2 regions of the Microbulbifer sp. SE14 genome follow, and region 2 is predicted to be linked to the other one. Evidence: predicted binding sites of a transcription regulator. Region 2 holds the regulator's gene; the other holds the start of a gene.
What was found. Region 2 encodes sigma-54, which starts transcription at its own class of promoters, with help from an activator protein. Its sites were predicted from a motif close to TGGCACANNNNTTGCNNT; they were not measured.
Positions count from the first base shown of each region.

Region 1: a site for sigma-54 is predicted at 6,480-6,497, ahead of galU (UTP--glucose-1-phosphate uridylyltransferase GalU). Genes of this name have one in related genera too.

Region 1 is NZ_JCBAJA010000026.1:41,630-50,270, reverse strand. Features, by position in the region: gene AC6R19_RS17055 (mannose-1-phosphate guanylyltransferase/mannose-6-phosphate isomerase) at 1-1,314, shown strand, start outside; gene AC6R19_RS17050 (MFS transporter) at 1,657-2,829, shown strand; gene ssb (single-stranded DNA-binding protein) at 2,949-3,515, shown strand; gene AC6R19_RS17040 (sugar nucleotide-binding protein) at 3,531-4,370, shown strand; gene fabB (beta-ketoacyl-ACP synthase I) at 4,518-5,744, opposite strand; gene fabA (3-hydroxyacyl-[acyl-carrier-protein] dehydratase FabA) at 5,844-6,368, opposite strand; gene galU (UTP--glucose-1-phosphate uridylyltransferase GalU) at 6,659-7,516, shown strand; gene AC6R19_RS17020 (phosphohexomutase domain-containing protein) at 7,517-8,641, shown strand, end outside.
Region 2 is NZ_JCBAJA010000022.1:6,530-15,170, reverse strand. Features, by position in the region: gene AC6R19_RS15305 (YhdP family phospholipid transporter) at 1-139, shown strand, start outside; gene msrB (peptide-methionine (R)-S-oxide reductase MsrB) at 203-739, shown strand; gene AC6R19_RS15295 (hypothetical protein) at 816-1,652, shown strand; gene yjgA (ribosome biogenesis factor YjgA) at 1,775-2,290, opposite strand; gene mgtE (magnesium transporter) at 2,390-3,757, opposite strand; gene AC6R19_RS15280 (HPr family phosphocarrier protein) at 3,915-4,184, opposite strand; gene rapZ (RNase adapter RapZ) at 4,217-5,122, opposite strand; gene ptsN (PTS IIA-like nitrogen regulatory protein PtsN) at 5,231-5,692, opposite strand; gene hpf (ribosome hibernation-promoting factor, HPF/YfiA family) at 5,696-5,986, opposite strand; gene AC6R19_RS15260 (RNA polymerase factor sigma-54) at 6,313-7,764, opposite strand; gene lptB (LPS export ABC transporter ATP-binding protein) at 8,018-8,641, opposite strand, start outside.

The sequences.
Region 1 (8,641 bases), on a different contig from region 2:
AGTGAGACGATGCTGCAGGCCACGGCGCTGCGTCTGGACGGCCTCGGGGGCGTCCAGCCCCCGATACTGGTGTGCAATGAGGAGCACCGCTTCGCCGCCGCCGAGCAGCTGCAGGAAATCGGTCGCGCGGCCCAGTCGATACTGCTGGAACCCTGCGCACGCAACACGGCACCGGCGATTGCACTGGCCGCCCTGGCGGCGCTGGAGACAGGAGAAGACCCGCTGCTGCTGGCGCTACCTGCGGACCACGCGGTCGCCGATGTCGCGGCCTTCCAACACGCGGTGACAGCGGCGAGAGAACTGGCCGCGCAGGGCCACCTGGTGACCTTCGGCATAGTGCCCACCCGCGCGGAAACGGGCTACGGCTATATCCGCCGCGGCGAGGCCATTGGCGGGAGCGCCTGGAAGGTGGCGGAGTTTGTCGAGAAACCGGATGAACCCGCCGCGGAGCAATACCTTGCGGTTGGCGATTACGCCTGGAACAGCGGCATCTTCCTGTTCCGCGCCTCGCGCTATATGGAGGAGCTGGGCCAGCACCGGCCGGATATCCTCGAGGTCTGCCGCGCCGCCTTCGCCGGCGCCGCGCGGGACCTGGACTTCACCCGCGTCGATGCCGAAGCCTTCGCCACCTGTCCCGACGATTCGGTGGACTACGCCGTGATGGAGAAAACCGAGTCCGCCGCGGTGGTGTCCATGGATGCCGGCTGGAGCGACGTGGGCTCCTGGTCCGCCCTCTGGGAACTGGCGGAGAAGGACGGCAACGACAACCTGCTGCACGGCGATGTGCTGGCGGAGGACAGCGAGGGTTGCCTGGTGCGCGCCGACAGCCGCCTGGTGGGGCTGCTCGGCGTGCGCGACCTGGTGGTGGTGGACACCGACGATGCAGTGCTGATCGCGGACAAGCAGCGGGTGCAGGAGGTGAAGAAGCTGGTGCAGAGCCTGAAGCGCTCCGAGCGCAGCGAGGCCGAGCGCCACCGCAAGGTCTACCGCCCCTGGGGCTATTACGATTCCATCGACGCCGGCCCGCGTTTCCAGGTCAAGCGCATAGTGGTCAAGCCCGGGCAGAAACTGTCCCTGCAGATGCACCACCACCGCGCCGAGCACTGGATAGTGGTGCGCGGCACCGCCAAGGTGACCCGCGGCGACGAGGAGCTGCTTATCACCGAGAACCAGTCCACCTACATCCCCTTGGGGGTGAGCCACCGGCTGGAAAACCCCGGCAATATTCCGCTGGAGCTGATCGAGGTGCAGTCCGGCAGCTACCTGGGCGAGGACGATATAGTCCGCTTCGACGATAGTTACGGGCGCTCGTAGGGGGCGGGCGTGGGGCTCCTGCAGCCAATTCCGCGGCGGCCCTGCTACCGGTGGCTCTTTGCGGGACACGGGCTAGGCGCCCCCCTAAATACGTCCCTGTAGGCTTGGCAGCGAGGTACCTCTCGCTGACAAAACGGCAGGACTGCCGTTTTGGGCGCCGAAGGCGCCCGAAGGGCGAGGGCCATGGATGGCCCGAGTCACAGTCCCGCAAAGAGCCACCGGTATCAGGACCTTTCGCATCGACACCGCCGTTTTATCCAGCTTCCGAATGGGTGAGCCCCTACAGCCCAACTGCGCACCACTGTACAATGCGCGCCCTGTTCAAGCTGTCCCGGGATCCCGATGAATTCCACCGAACGCCGCGCCCTCGCGGGCCTGGCTTCCCTTTACGTCTTCCGCATGCTCGGCTTGTTTATGGTGCTGCCGGTGCTGTCGGTCTACGGCGCCGACTACCGCGGCAGCACGCCGGCGCTGCTGGGCCTGGCCCTGGGCGCCTACGGTCTCAGCCAGGCGCTGCTGCAGATTCCGCTGGGCATGCTGTCGGACCGCTGGGGGCGCAAGCCGGTGATCTTTGTGGGGCTGGCGATTTTCGCCCTGGGCAGCCTGGTGGCGGCGCTGACGGATTCGGTCTACGGGCTGATCATTGGTCGCGTACTGCAGGGCTGCGGCGCCATCGCCGCGGCCACCATGGCGCTGGTGGCGGACCTGACCCGCGCCGAGAACCGCGGTATCGCCATGGCGGTGATCGGTGCCGCCATAGGCCTGGCGTTTATGCTGGCGGTGATACTGGGGCCTGCACTGGCCGGCTTCGGCGGCCTGGCGGCGATATTCTGGCTGACCATGGTGCTGGCCCTGACGGGCATGCTGCTGGTCTGGCGCCTGGTGCCTAACCCGGAAAGAATGCGCAGTTCCGCAGTCTATCGCGGCAGCTTCCGCAGCCTGCTGCACAGCCCGGAAACCTGGCAACTGGTCAGTGGCGTCTTTTTCTCCCATCTGCTGTTGACGGCACTGTTCGTGCCGCTGCCGCTGGCATTGGTGGACAGGCTTGGCCTGCCTGCCGATGAGCATTGGAAACTCTACGGCCCGCTGATGCTCGCTGCCTTCGTGGTGATGCTGCCGCTGATGCGCATCGCCGAGCGCAGCGGCCGGGTGCTGCTGGCGATGGGCCTGGCCCTGGGCGGCCTGGCGGCGGGCAGTGTCGCCCTGCTGCCGGCCGGCAACAGTTTTACCTTGGTAGCCTTGCTGGCGGTCTTCTTTGTCGCCTTCAATCTGCTGGAGGCGCTGCTGCCGGCGCAGCTGACCCGCACTGCGCCGGCGGAGGCCCGCGGCGCGGCGACCGGCCTCTACGCGACGCTGCAGTTCCTCGGCGCCTTCGCCGGCGGTACCCTGGGGGGCTATTTTTACGGCCTCGGCGGGGCCGCGGCGGTGGCGGCGCTGGGCTTTGCAGTGCTGCTGCTGTGGGGGTTGCTGTGGTTGCTGCTGCGCGGGCGCGGGCAGACGGCTAGCGCTTACTAACCGGTTGTATGCCGCTGGATAAATATCCATAATTTGCACATCCAATTTCCCGGAATCCGTTTCGAATCGGATCCGCACCTAATTCCGCACCTATTTCGAACTTACGAGAGGAGAGGCCCATGGCCAGCAGGGGTATCAACAAAGTCATTCTTATCGGCAATCTGGGCGCAGACCCGGAAACCCGCTATATGCCCAGCGGCGGCGCCGTGACCAACGTGAACCTGGCGACTTCCGAAACCTGGAAGGACAAGCAGACCGGCCAGCCGCAGGAGCGCACCGAGTGGCACCGGGTGGTCTTCTTCAATCGCCTGGCGGAGATCGCCGGCGAGTACCTGCGCAAGGGTTCCAAGGTCTATATCGAGGGCTCCCTGCGTACCCGAAAGTGGCAGGACCAGAATACCGGCCAGGACCGCTACACCACCGAGATTGTTGCCAACGAGATGCAGATGCTCGACAGCCGCGGCGACCAGGGCGGCTTTGGTCAGGGTGTGGGCGGCCAGGGCGGCGGTTTCCAGCAGAATCAGGGCGGCTATCAGCAGAATCAGGGTGGCCAGCCGGATTCCTTCGCCCAGGGGCGCAGCGCACCCTCGCCGATGGCACCGTCCACCAATCAGTCCAGCCAGCCGTCGAACCAGGCCCCCGCCGGCGGTTTCGATAACAGCTTCGACGACGACATCCCCTTCTAAGGCTTCGCCCGACCCGTGCCAGAGCACAACACCGGCTACCAGCCGGATTCGGTCGCGGTCATCGGTGCCGGCAACGCCATAGACGGCGCGCTGCAGAAACGCCTGCAGCGCGCCGGCTTCCGCGTACAGCTGCTGGCTGCCGACGAGCTGCAGCGGCTGCGTCCCCGTTCAATCGTAATCAATGCCTCCGCCTGTGCCGGCCGCCGGGGAATGCCCGCGGCAGTGCAAGTGTGTGAGGCCCTCGCGCATAAAGGGAATTGCAGCTACCTGCTGCACCTCTCCTCCTACCGGGTATTTCGGGGCGGGGCACGCAAGCGCTACGACGAGGACGAGCCACCGACGCCCTCCTCGGAGGCCGGGCAGCAGTGGCTGGCCTGCGAAGAGGCGCTGGCGGGGCTCGACAATCTGACCATCCTGCGCTTCGGCTGGATGGTGGACCGCAACGGGGATGCCCTGCTCGGGCGCATACTGCGCGGCCTGGTGGCGCGCCAGCCGATAGCCCTGGACGACCAGAGCCGCGGCAGCCCGGTGACCGTGACGGATATGACCCGGGTGGTGGTGGCGGTGGCCCAGCAGCTGGCCAGCGGCGCCCCCTCGTCCGGTGTCTACCACTACGGCGCCGCCGACAGCTGCACCGCGATGGAGTTTGCCCGCGAAGTGGTGGAGCGGGCCCAGTCTTTCTACGATGAGGAATTTCCCGTGCAGCTGGACCCGCTGCCAGACAACGAGAGCCACAGCGTGGTGCTGGCCTGCGGCAAGTTGCGCGATGTGTTCGGCATACAGCAGCGCAGCTGGCGCCAGGGGCTGACCCGGCAGGTGGAGGTGTGGTTGGAAAAAATGCGGAATGCGGAATGAATGCGGAATACGCGGTTTGATGCCGTGCCTGCCGATGGCTGGCGGGCCGCGTCTAATCGCTTCGGCTAGTCGGCTTGAAGGCTAATGCGGGCGAAACATCCTGTTCCGCATTCCGCATTCCGCATTCCGCATTCCGCATTCTTATTCTTACTCGACCTTGTCGAAGATCAGGCAGGCGTTGGTGCCGCCGAACCCGAAGCTGTTGGACATGGCGCGCTTGATCTCCTGTTCGCGCAGCTGGGTCACCAGGTCCATGCCCTCGGCGGCTTCGTCCTTGTTCTCCACATTGGCCGAGGCAGCGATAAAGTCGTTCTGCATCATCAGCAGGCAGTAGATGGCTTCCTGCACGCCCGCGGCGCCGAGGGAGTGGCCGGTCAGGGACTTGGTGGAGGCGAAGGCCGGCACCTTGTCGCCGAACACCTCGCGCATGGCTTTCAGTTCCGCCACGTCGCCCACCGGGGTGGAGGTGCCGTGGGTGTTGATATAGTCCACGGAGCCCTCAAGTCCCTTGCCGTCCATGCCCGCCAGGGCCTGCTGCATGCAGCGCACCGCGCCCTCGCCGCTGGGAGCCACCATGTCGTAGCCGTCGGAGGTGGCGCCGTAGCCCACCAGTTCCGCGTAGATCTTGGCGCCGCGGGCCTTGGCGTGTTCCATCTCCTCCAGTACCAGGCAGCCACCCCCGCCGGCGATCACGAAGCCGTCGCGGTCCGCGTCGTAGGGGCGCGAGGCCCGGGTGGGCTCGTCGTTGTACTTGGTGGACAGGGCGCCCATGGCGTCAAACAGATGCGTCAGGCTCCAGGCCAGTTCCTCGCCGCCGCCGGCGAAGACGATATCCTGCTTGCCCATCTGGATCTGCTCGGCGCCGTTGCCGATACAGTGCGCGCTGGTGGCGCAAGCGGAGGAGATGCTGTAGTTCACGCCCTTGATCTTGAAGGGCGTGGCCAGGCAGGCGGACACGGTGCTGCCCATCACCTGCGGTACCCGGTAGGCGCCGACCCGGCGCACGCCCTTTTCCTTCAGGGTCTGGGCGGCCTCGATGATCTCGCGGGTGGAGGTGCCGCCGGAGCCCATCACTATGCCGGTGCGGGGGTTGGAGATATCGCTCTCCTCCAGGCCGGACATGTTTATGGCTTCCTGCATGGCGATATACGCATAGGCCGCGGAGTCGCCCATGAAGCGCAGCACCTTGCGGTCGATATGCTCCTTGAAGTCGATGTCCGCCGGGCAGGCCACCTGGCTGCGCAGGCCCAGTTCGCGGTACTCCTCCATAAAGCGGATACCGCTGCGGCCCGCCTTCAGGGAGGCGGTCACCTCTTCGGTGTTGGTGCCGATGCAGGAAGTGATACCCATTCCGGTAATAGCAACCCGGCGCATAGTGATCTCCAGTAAAGCTTTTCGACAGTGTACTCAGTTATTTTTCTCGGGGCCCGGTTCGGCGCGGACGATTTTTCGGGTCGTGCGTGCCGGGGCGACTCAGAAGTTGTCTGTGCGGGTAAACAGGCCCACGCGCAGGTCTTTCGCCGTGTAGATCTCGCGGCCGTCCACGGATACACTGCCGTCGCCGATGCCCATGACCAGTTTGCGTTCCACCAGGCGGCTCATCTGGATATGGTAGGTGACCTTCTTGGCGGTCGGTAGTATCTGGCCGGTGAACTTCACCTCGCCGCAGCCCAGGGCGCGGCCGCGGCCGGGGTTGCCTTTCCAGGCCAGGAAATAGCCCAGCAGCTGCCACATGGCGTCCAGGCCCAGGCAGCCGGGCATGACCGGGTCGCCGGGGAAGTGACATTCGAAGAACCACAGGTCCGGGTGTATATCCAGTTCGGCGATCAGTTCGCCCTTGCCGTAGGCGCCGCCGTCCTTGGAGACATGGGTGATGCGGTCGAGCATCAGCATATTGGGTGCGGGCAACTGGGCGTTGCCGGGGCCGAACATCTCACCGCGTGAACAGGCCAGCAGCTCTTCTTTGCTGTAGCTGCTTTTTTGAACGAAATTACTCATTTTGTCCCCGTTGTTGGGTGTTTGCGCCATAAACTGTGGGCGCTTTTGCAAGAGCGGGCATTCTAAGGTCTGAGGATAGCTTGTCCAGTCAGTCATAGTCCTATTTGTGACCGGCACGGAAATTGCTGCCACAAATCTGCAACATCTGCCCAGGATTTGTGGTCATCGGGTGACAGCGGTTCCTATCATCCCGGGTGAGTGATTCGTGTAACAGAATTGTGATAAGTTGCGCGGTCTGGCGCCGCCGGGGGGGAGTGACGCTGTTTAAAAAGGATACGTTGGGGATAAGAATGCTCAAGAAATGCCTATTCCCGGTTGCCGGCTACGGCACCCGGTTCCTGCCGGCCACCAAGGCCATGCCCAAGGAGATGCTGCCGCTGGTGAACAAGCCGCTGGTGCAGTACGGCGTGGAGGAGGCCATCGAGGCGGGCCTGACCGAGATCGGCTTCGTGACCGGTCGCGGCAAGCGCGCCATCGAGGACCACTTCGACACCAATTTCGAGCTGGAGCACCAGATCAACGGCACCAGCAAGGAAAGCTACCTGCAGAGCATCCGCAAGGTGATCGACGAGGCCAGCTTCTCCTACACCCGCCAGGGCGAGATGCGCGGCCTCGGCGATGCGATACTGCAGGGGCGGCGCCTTGTCGGTGACGAGCCCTTCGCGGTGGTACTGGCGGACGACCTGTGCCTGAACGAGGACATGGGTGTGCTGGGGCAGATGGTGCAGCTGTACAAGCAGTTCCGCTGCAGCATCGTCGCGGTGGAGGAGGTGCCCAAAGAGCATATCCACAAGTTCGGCGTCATCGCCGGCAACGAGATCAAGCCCGGCCTCTACCAGGTCACCGATATGGTGGAGAAGCCAGCCGCCGAGGATGCGCCCAGCAATATGGCCATTATCGGCCGCTATATCCTCACCCCGGATATCTTCGACCTGATCCGCGAAACGCCGCCGGGCAAGAACGGCGAGGTGCAGATCACCGACGCCCTGCTGGCCCAGGCCCAGCGCGGCTGTGTGCTGGCCTATGCCTTCAAGGGCCGCCGCTTCGACTGCGGTTCCGTGGACGGCTTTATCGAGGCCACCAACTACGTCTACGAGAATGTCTACCTGCCGGAGCAGACTCGTCTCGAAGCGGCGGAGAAAAAGTAAATGACCGAGCTGACCTGTTTCAAGGCCTACGACCTGCGCGGCCGCGTGCCCGATGAGCTGAACACCGATATCGCCTACCGCGTCGGCCGCGCCTTCGCCCAGTTCCTGGGTGCCAAGCGCGTCGTCGTCGGCCACGACATCCGCCTGACCAGCGGCGAACTGACCGATGCCCTGGCCGACGGCCTGCGCGATGCCGGTGCCGACGTCTTCCATATCGGCCAGTGCGGCACCGAGGAGGTCTACTTCGCCACCTTTCACGGCGACTTTGACGGCGGCATCTGTGTGACCGCCAGCCACAACCCGATGGACTACAACGGCATGAAGTTCGTGCGCGCCGGCAGCCGCCCGATCAGCGGCGATACCGGCCTGCTGGATATCAAGCGCCTGGCGGAGGAGAACGACTTCGCCCCCGCGGAGAGGCGCGGCGAACTGAGCCGCTACGAACACCGCGCCGATTTCGTGCAGCACCTGCTCGGCTATGTGGACGTCTCCGGGCTGAAACCGCTGAAACTGGTGGTCAACGCCGGCAACGGCGGCGCCGGCAGCATCGTGGACGCCCTGGCGCCGCACCTGCCGTTCGAATTCGTGCGCGTGCACCACCAGCCGGACGGCAGCTTCCCCAACGGTATCCCCAACCCGATACTGCCGGAAAACCGCGAATCCACTGCGTGTGCCGTTAAAGAAAGCGGCGCCGACTTCGGCATCGCCTGGGACGGCGACTTCGATCGCTGCTTTTTCTTCGACGAAAACGGCAATTTCATCGAGGGCTACTACGTGGTCGGCCTGCTGGCCGAGGCCTTCCTGGCCAAAGGTGACAGCGCCAAGGGTGCCCACAGCGAAAAGGCAAAAATAGTGCACGACCCGCGCCTGGTGTGGAACACCCAGGACATAGTCAGGGCCGCCGGTGGCGAGCCCATACAGAGCAAGACCGGCCACGCCTTCATCAAGGAGCGCATGCGCGCAGAGGATGCCATTTACGGCGGCGAAATGAGCGCGCACCACTACTTCCGCGACTTTGCCTACTGCGACAGCGGCATGATTCCCTGGCTACTGGTGGCCGAACTGGTCAGCCGCAGTGGCAAGCCGCTGTCACAGCTGGTGGGCGAGCGCATGGCCGCCTTCCCC
Region 2 (8,641 bases):
GCGCTTCGACAAGCTGTTCGACGGCGACGGCGCCCAGCGCCAGGGGGCTGCCGCGGGACAGGAGCACGAGTCGACGGAGACTCCGGGTGAGAACCGCCAGCCCGCCGGAGTCCACTCGTCGCTGGCGCCGGCGATCTGAACCGAGAGGCATCGCAGGATTCCAACTCTATAGTGAGGGGAAAGCCCTGAGGAGTAGCCCAAGATGAACAAAATCCTGTTTCCGGTCTCGCTGCTGCTGGCGGTGTTCGCGCTGCCCGCCTGCACCGAGGCGGAGGACCCGGGGCGCGACCCGTCGATGACGGTGGCGGAGGCCAGAGCCCATATCGCCGCCGGCACTGAGCTGTCCGCGATCCCGAAATCCGTGTGGAAGCAGCTGCTGCCGGAGGAGCAGTACCAGGTTCTGTGGGAGGCGGACACAGAGCGCGCCTTCAGCGGCAAGTGGTTGCACAACGAGGCGAAGGGTGTCTATGTGACCGCCGGCTGCCGCCTGCCGGTGTTCAGCTCCGAGCACAAGTTCGAGTCCGGCACCGGCTGGCCCAGCTTCTGGGATGTGGCCTACCCGCAAAATGTGGTCCTGAAAGAGGACTACAGCTGGGGCATGAAACGCACCGAGGTGCTGTCCGCCTGCGGCGAGCACCTGGGCCATGTGTTCAAAGACGGCCCAGAACCCACCGGCCTGCGCTACTGCCTGAATTCGCTGGCCCTGGATTTTGTCCCGGGTGTTGCAAAAACCGAATAATTATTCGATATTGTCTCCTGCGGTCCTCCGCGGCCGCAGTGAAGAGGTAAAACAATAATCAACAGAGGTTCAGCCGATGTCCGAAGTGGCCGCGGTGCGCTTGCCGAATAACCGCTACACGCTCTTCCGGGTGTTCAAGTACACCGTCTACCTGTTGCTCGCCTACAACGTCTACGCCTTCTTCGTGGAAAACCACGCCGCCGCCGGCGCCGTCTTTGCCGACGGCCTGCAACTGGGCAGGGTGATCGAGGCCTACAACGACTCCATCGATACCCTGGCCTGGGTGCTGTTGCTGCTGGTGTTCGAACTGGAGACCTTCGCGCTGGACGACCGGGTGATCCGCGGCTGGGTCAAGTGGTCGCTGAACGCCATCTCCGCCTTCTGTTACCTGTTTATCGTCTACTCCTGCTACGGCTATATCGCGGAGATGGTCTACCTGACCGATCTGGCTCCGGTGGCACAGTCCGCCTGTGGGCTGGCGGGGCAGGGGGGCTGGCAGCTGGTGGTGGGGCAGGATGACTATGTGCCGCTGACGGCCGAAAGCTGCATCGCACTGGGAGACGCGCAGCTATTGCGCCTGGCCGATGTGCAGATTCTCGGCAGTGCCGCCACCTGGGGTGAGATCGAATTGCTGGCCTGGACCGACGTGATCAACGCCAGTGCCTGGCTGCTGGTGGTCGGCATCCTGGCCTTCGAGGTGTGGTTGCAGCTGCGTCACCAACTCTCCGACCGCATCATGCGCTATTCGCAGTGGGTGAAGGGCATTCTCTATTTCACCCTGTTCCTGTGTGCGATTTACTGGGGCGTCAGCGGCAGCTTCCTGGATTTCTGGGACGCTTTCCTGTGGCTGGTGGCCTTCTTCTTTATCGAGATGAACCTGTTCCAGTGGCAGGCGGAGACCACTGCTGACTGACTGGCGCTGGTCGTCGTATGCGCCGCAGTCCTGGGGGCGAACCAGAGTGCCACGCCGGACAAGGGCGAACACAAGGTTCGCCCCTACAGATGGGGTTCCAGGTTTCCCCCGGCAGCGGCAGTTTATTGGGATTCCTGCATAAAGAAATCGCGCAGATAGCGGAACAGCTTGCGCTGGTTGGTCGGCGGCTTGTTGTTCTTTATTTCCCTGTTGGCCTCGCGTACCAGCTGGCGCAGCTGTTGGTGGTCGGCTCCCGGGTAGCGGTCGAAGAAGTCGCTCTGTGCGTCATTGCCTTCCCCCAATAGCCGTTTGCGCCACTCCTCGGCCATCTTGTCGAAGCGCAGGTGCTGCTGGTCGCGCTCCTTGAATCTGTTCAGAACCTCCTCGATGGCATCGCTGTCGGCGCTGCGCATCAACTTGCCGATATACTGCAACTGGCGCCGGCGCGCCTCGTTGGACTTGATGCGGTGCAGTGTGTCTATCGCCTCGCGCAGATCCGCGTCCAGCGGGACTTCCGCCAGCTGTGCCCTGGACAGTTCGGTCAGCTGCCGGCCCAGCTCCTGCAGCTGGTGCATCTCCTGTTTGACCTTGGTCTTGCTCTTCGGCAGCTCTTCTTCGAAATCGTCAAATTCGTCCATTCGTCATTCCGCATTAATGAAGTACATCCCTGTACCTCCCCCTTCGGGTAACCTTCGGTTGTTCAAATCGGCGTCCTGCCGATTTGTCATCAATCAATACTAACCAAAATACCAGGTGGCCAGGCCCAGAAAGGACATAAAGCCCACCACGTCGGTGACGGTGGTCAGGGCCACGCCGCCGGCCAGGGCCGGGTCTATGCGCATCGCCCGCAGGGCCACCGGCAGTATGGCGCCGGCCAGGGCGGCGGTGACCAGGTTGATCACCATGGCGGCGACAATAATCAGTGCTATGCGGTTGTCGCCGAACCAGCCGGCGGCGATCAGTCCCATCACCAGGGACCAGAGCAGTGCGTTCAGGACGCCGGATCCCAGCTCGCGGGACAGCAGCCAGCTCAGGTTGCTGCGGCCTATCTGTCCCAGGGCCATGCCGCGGATCACCACCGTCAGCGTCTGGCTGCCGGCCACGCCGCCCATGCTGGCGACGATCGGCATCAGCACCGCCAGTGCCACCACCTTGTCCAGAGTGCCCTGAAAGAGGCTGATCACCCAGGAGGCCAGCAGCGCGGTGAGCAGGTTGATACCCAGCCACAGGGCGCGGCGGCGGGCGGTGCGTCTTACTGGCGCGAAGGTGTCCTCTTCCTCGTCCAGGCCGGCCAGGCTCATCAGCGAGTGGTCGGCGTCCTCGCGGATCACGTCCACCACGTCGTCGATGGTGATGCGGCCCACCAGGCGGTTGTTCTCGTCCACCACCGGCGCGGTGATCCAGTCGTATTTCTCGAACAGCCGCGCCACCTCGGTGTCGGGCATATCCGCCGGAATCGGTTCCACGTCGGTGTTCACCACTTCGCGCACCGTGACCGAGGGATCCGTGGTCAGCAGTTTGGACAGCGGCAGCAGTCCTATGTACTGGCCCTTGCGATTGACCACGAAGAGGCTGTCGGTGGATTCCGGCAGCTGTTCGTGACGGCGCAGGTAGCGCAGCACCACGTCGAGGGTCAGGTTGGGGCGCACGGAGATGGTGTCCGTGTCCATCAGCCCACCGGCGGTCTCCTCGTCGTAGGCGAGGACGCCCTCCACCCGCTGCCGGTCCGTCTCGCTCATCGCGGAGAGGACCTCGCCCATCACCCGCTCGGGCAGGTCCTGGAGTATGTCGGCGACGTCGTCGGCGTCGAGCCCCTCCATCACCGCCACCATTTCCTCTGTGTCCATGGTGGCGAGTATCTGGCTGCGCACGTCGTCGGTGAGTTCCTGCAGTACCTCGCCCTCGACTTCCTTGTCGATCAGTTTCCATAGCACCTGGCGGATGTGCGGTGGCGAGCTCTCCAGCAGTTGGGCGATGCTCTGCGGTGTCAGGGTGCTCAGCATGCGCCGCACCTCGCGCCCGGTACCGCCGTCGAGTGCGGCAAACAACTCACCCAGCTGGCTCTGCGCGCGGAACTTGATTTCGGCTGGGGGTTGGCTGGGCACTGAGGGGTCTCTTAATGCGGAATGATGAATGCGGAATGATGAATACGGGATCCGGCTTGTCAGTTGGCGGGACGATCGTTGCCCGCGATCATACTACCGGGGTGAATCGAAATCGATTGTGCTCGAAGGTAGCTGCGTCCGCATTCCGCATTAACCCTCACTCCGCCTCGCCGAAGCGATCCGCCACCAGCTCGCTGATGGCGTCCAGCGCGGCTTCCTCGTCGCGGCCACTCACCTCCACTTCCAGTTCGGTACCCTTGCCGGCGGCGAGCAGCATCAATGCCATCACACTCTTGCCGTCCACGCACTTGCCGTCGCAATGCACTTTCACGTCCGCGGAGAAACGCGCGCAGGTCTGCGCCAGTTTGCTCGCGGCGCGGGCGTGGAGGCCGAGTTTGTTGACTATCTGGAGGCGGCTCTTCTGCATGGGCGGGTCGGTTTTCCGGCTGGCTCAGGGGGTTATTTCTGTTGTTCGCGGTGGCGGATCTGCACATTGTCGAACTGGCCGGCGAAGGTCCTGGCCAGCTGTTCCACCATATACACGGAGCGGTGGCGGCCGCCGGTGCAGCCGACGGACACGCAGGTATAGCTGCGGTTGCTCTGCTGGTAGGAGGGCAGCCAGCGCTCGAGGAAACGGATGATATCCCGCTCCATGTCGTCGGTCTCCGGGTGGGTGCGCAGGTATTCCACCACCTCCGGGTCCAGGCCGGTCTTGTGGCGCAGCTCCGCGACCCAGTAGGGGTTGGGCAGGCAGCGCAGGTCGAACACCAGGTCCGCGTCCACCGGCACGCCGTGCTTGAAGCCGAAGGACTGGAAGAGTATCGCCATCCCCGGTGACTCCTCGCCCACCACGCGGGTCTTCACCAGGTCGCGCAGCTGGTGCAGGGTGAGGCTGCTGGTGTCTATCACCAGGTCGGCTATGGCCGCCAGCGGTGCCAGCAGTTCCTTTTCCCGGTTCAGTGCCTCGAGCAGGTGGGTGCGGTTGTCGGAGAGGGGGTGCTTGCGGCGGGTTTCGCTAAAGCGCTGCACCAGCACCGGCGAGCGCGCGTCCAGGTAGATGACATCGCACTGCACGCCGCTCTCACGCAACCCCTCGATCACCCGCGGCGCCTGCTGCACGTCCTGCCACAGGTTGCGCGCGTCTATACCCAGGGCCAGGCGGGGGCTGCTCAGGGCGGGTTGGGAGCCCAGGGCGCTTTGCGGTTGGGAGTTGCCGATCGGCGGCTGCTCGCGCACGCGCCGGACCAGTTCCGGCAGCAGGCTGGCCGGCAGGTTGTCGATACAGTTGAAGCCGACGTCCTCCAGCAACTGCAGGGCGGAACTCTTACCGGAGCCGGAGCGGCCACTGATGATCACCAGGCGCATAGGGGAGATCCTTTCTTCACTTCAGCGCTTTATGTTCTGACAGCTGCAAGTCACCCGTGTGAAGCCTCGGGTCGGTTCAGTCGGTGTAACTCGCTGATCTGGTGCAGATTATGCAGCGGCGGCGCTGTCGATGGCCAGCGCGTAGAGTTCGTCCCCGCTCTCGGCCTGGCGGAGCTTTTCCCTGACCCGGCTGTCGCTGAACAGGGCGGCGATTTCCGCCAGGGTGTCCAGATGCTCCTGTTCGGAGTCCTCCGGCACCAGCAGGGCGAACAGCAGATCCACCGGCTGGCGGTCGACGGCGTCGAAGTCAACCGCAGGCTCGGTGGTGCAGAGCACGCCGATGGGGCGCTCACAGCCCGGCAGTCGGCAGTGCGGAATGGCCACGCCGTCGCCGATACCGGTGGAGCCGAGGCGCTCGCGGGCGATCAGTTGGTTGAAGATGGTATCGGCATCGTGTTGTGGATACTGTTCGGCAATGGCCTGGGCAATGTTGAGCAGCAACTTCTTTTTGCTGCTCCCCGCCAGATGGCAGAGGCTCAGGCGGGGAGAGAGTAATGCTTCCAATGTCATAGTTCAGCGGTGGTTCTGCAACTTCTCTTTGTGTTTCCTGAGTTGGCGATCCAGCTTGTCGGCCAGGGCGTCAATGGCCGCGTACATGTCTCTGTCTTCAGAGCCGGCACAGAGATCGTGCCCGTTCATGTGCACCCTGGCTTCGGCCTTCTGGATCAGTTTGTCCACGGACAGGATTACGTGTGCATTGGTAATGTTGTCGTAGTGTCGGGAGAGCTTTTCCAGTTTGCTTTCACAGTAATCGCGCAGGGGCGGAGTGAGATCTACGTGGTGACCACTGATGTTGATCTGCATGGATTTCTCCTTATTGAGAGCATCGCTTGGCGGCGCCCCTCCCGTTAGGGCCGCAACCCTACTAGGAAGTTCGCCAGATTGGAAGGATACACTCAAAGTTTGGACGTTGGTCGCCGCCGGGGTGGCTTGGGGCGCCTTGCAGTTTGTGACTGGCCGTTCTTGGTTAGTCAGAATTCTGGCGCTAGGGATGCCATTCCCATCCGTGGTGATTGCTCCGTAAGCGAGTGGTCGGCCGGGAAAAAGCCTCATCGGCAAACATTTCCCGGATGGCCCCCGGCAGCTGGGTCTTCGTGTCGGGCTTCGGCATTCTTTTCCCGAGCCCCGACCTAAACCAGCCGCTTGCGCTCGCTGGAGGAGGGGATGCCCATGGACTCCCGGTACTTGGCCACGGTGCGCCGGGCCACCTGGATGCCCTGCTTGTCCAGTTCCTGAGTGATCTTGTTGTCGGACAGCGGCTTGCGGGGTTGCTCGGCGTCGATCAGTTTGCGGATCATCGCGCGGATGGCGGTGGAGGAGGCGTCCTCGCCGGAGTCGGTGCTGACGTGGCTGGAGAAGAAGTATTTGAGTTCGAAGACCCCGCGCGGGGTGAGCATGTACTTCTGGGTGGTGACGCGGGAGATGGTGGATTCGTGCATGCCGATGGTTTCGGCGATATCCGCCAGCACCATGGGCTTCATCGCCTCGGGGCCCAGCTCGAAGAAGCCCTGCTGCTTCTCGACGATGCTGGAGGCCACCTTGAGCAGGGTTTCGTTGCGGCTCTGCAGGCTTTTCAGGAACCAGCGTGCCTCCTGCAGGTGATCGCGCAGGAAATTGTTATCGCTGGAGTTGTCGGCGCGCCGGATCAGGGCTGCGTAGTCGCCATTGATGCGCAGCCGGGGAGTGGTTTCCGGGTTCAGTTCCACCAGCCAGCGCTGCTCCCGGCGGCTGACGATGATGTCTGGCACCACATACTGCGGCTCCTCGCCGCCGAAGGCCTCGCCGGGGTAAGGGGTCAGGGTCTGGATCAGGCGCACCACCTCGCCCAGCTGCGCCTCGTTGAGGCGGGTTCTGCGGCTGAGGCTGCGGAAGTCGCGCTTGCCGAGCAGGTCCAGGTGGCGGTCCACTACCAACAGCGCCTGCTCCAGCCAGGGGGTGCCGACCGGCAGCTGGCGCAGCTGCAGCAGCAGGCATTCGCGCAGGTCGCGGGCGCCGCAGCCGGCGGGCTCGAACTGCTGGATGGTCTTGAGTACCGCGAGGACTTCGTCCTCCTCCGCTTCCAGCGTCGCGGCTATGTCGCCCAGGGGCGTTTCCAGGAGGCCGCTCGGGGCTATGCCGTCGATCAGGTTCTCACCGATCAACTTGTCCTGCGCGGAAAGGGTGGTCAGGTTGAGCTGCCACAGCAGATGGTCCTGCAGACTGTCCGGGGCGGAGTTGCGCTGCTCCAGGGCGAGTTCGTCCCCGTCGCCGCCACTGTAGCTACCGCCGCTGTAGATATCGTCCCAGCGGGTGTCCACCGGCAGTTCGTCGGGGATATCGTGGCTCCAATCACTTTCGGTACCCTGGTCGCTGCCGTTGACCGAGGAGTCATCGGAGGCGGAGCGCTCCGGCGACTGCTCCTCGGTGCTGTCAGGGTGAGAGTGATCCTCGCCGTCCACCTCCAGCAGCGGATTGCTGTCCAGCGCCGACTGTACCTCCTGTTGCAAGTCCAGCGTCGACAATTGCAGCAGGCGAATAGCCTGTTGCAGCTGGGGCGTCATGGTCAGCTGGGTGCCGAGCTTTAACTGGAGAGACTGCTTCATATTTGAGGGACTGCAGACCTGTGCGGCGGATGAATCATCTAAAAATCCAAGACGCCGCAGACTAACCCTCTGTTCGGTGGATTACAAGCAATAACTGTGCCGGTTTTGAATGCGGAATGCGAAATGCGGAATGATGAATGCGCGGTCTGGATCTCCTCAGGCGGACAGTGGTCCGGCCGCGCTTGGGCCTGGGAGGCGTGAGCTAGCGATATTAGGTGGTTTTTGCGGCACTATGGGTTGATGCTATTCCGCATTAAATGGTGAACTCGTGTCCCAAGTAGACTTCGCGCACCTGCTGGTTGGCGAGCACTTCCGCCGGGGTGCCGGCGGCGATGATATGGCCCTCGCTGACGATATAGGCGGTTTCGCAGATATCCAGGGTCTCGCGCACATTGTGGTCGGTGATCAGCACGCCGATGCCGCGATCGCGCAGGTGGCGGATGATCTGCTTGATGTCGTTGACCGAGATCGGATCCACGCCGGCGAAGGGTTCGTCCAGCAGGACGAAGTCCGGGTCCGTGGCCAGGGCGCGGGCTATCTCCACACGGCGCCGCTCGCCGCCGGACAGGGCCATGCCGAGGCTGTTCTCGATATGGGTGATGTTGAATTCCTTCAGCAGTTCCTGCACCTGCTGCAGCCGTTCGGCGCGGGACAGTTCCCTGCGGGTTTCGAGGATGGCGAGGATGTTGTCGCGCACAGACAGGCGGCGGAACACCGAGGCCTCCTGGGGCAGGTAGCCGATGCCCTTGCGCGCGCGCCCGTGCATGGACAGGTGGGTAATGTCCTCGTCGTCGATCAGCACCTGGCCGGCATCCGCCTGGACCAGGCCGGCGATCATGTAGAAACAGGTAGTCTTGCCGGCGCCGTTGGGGCCGAG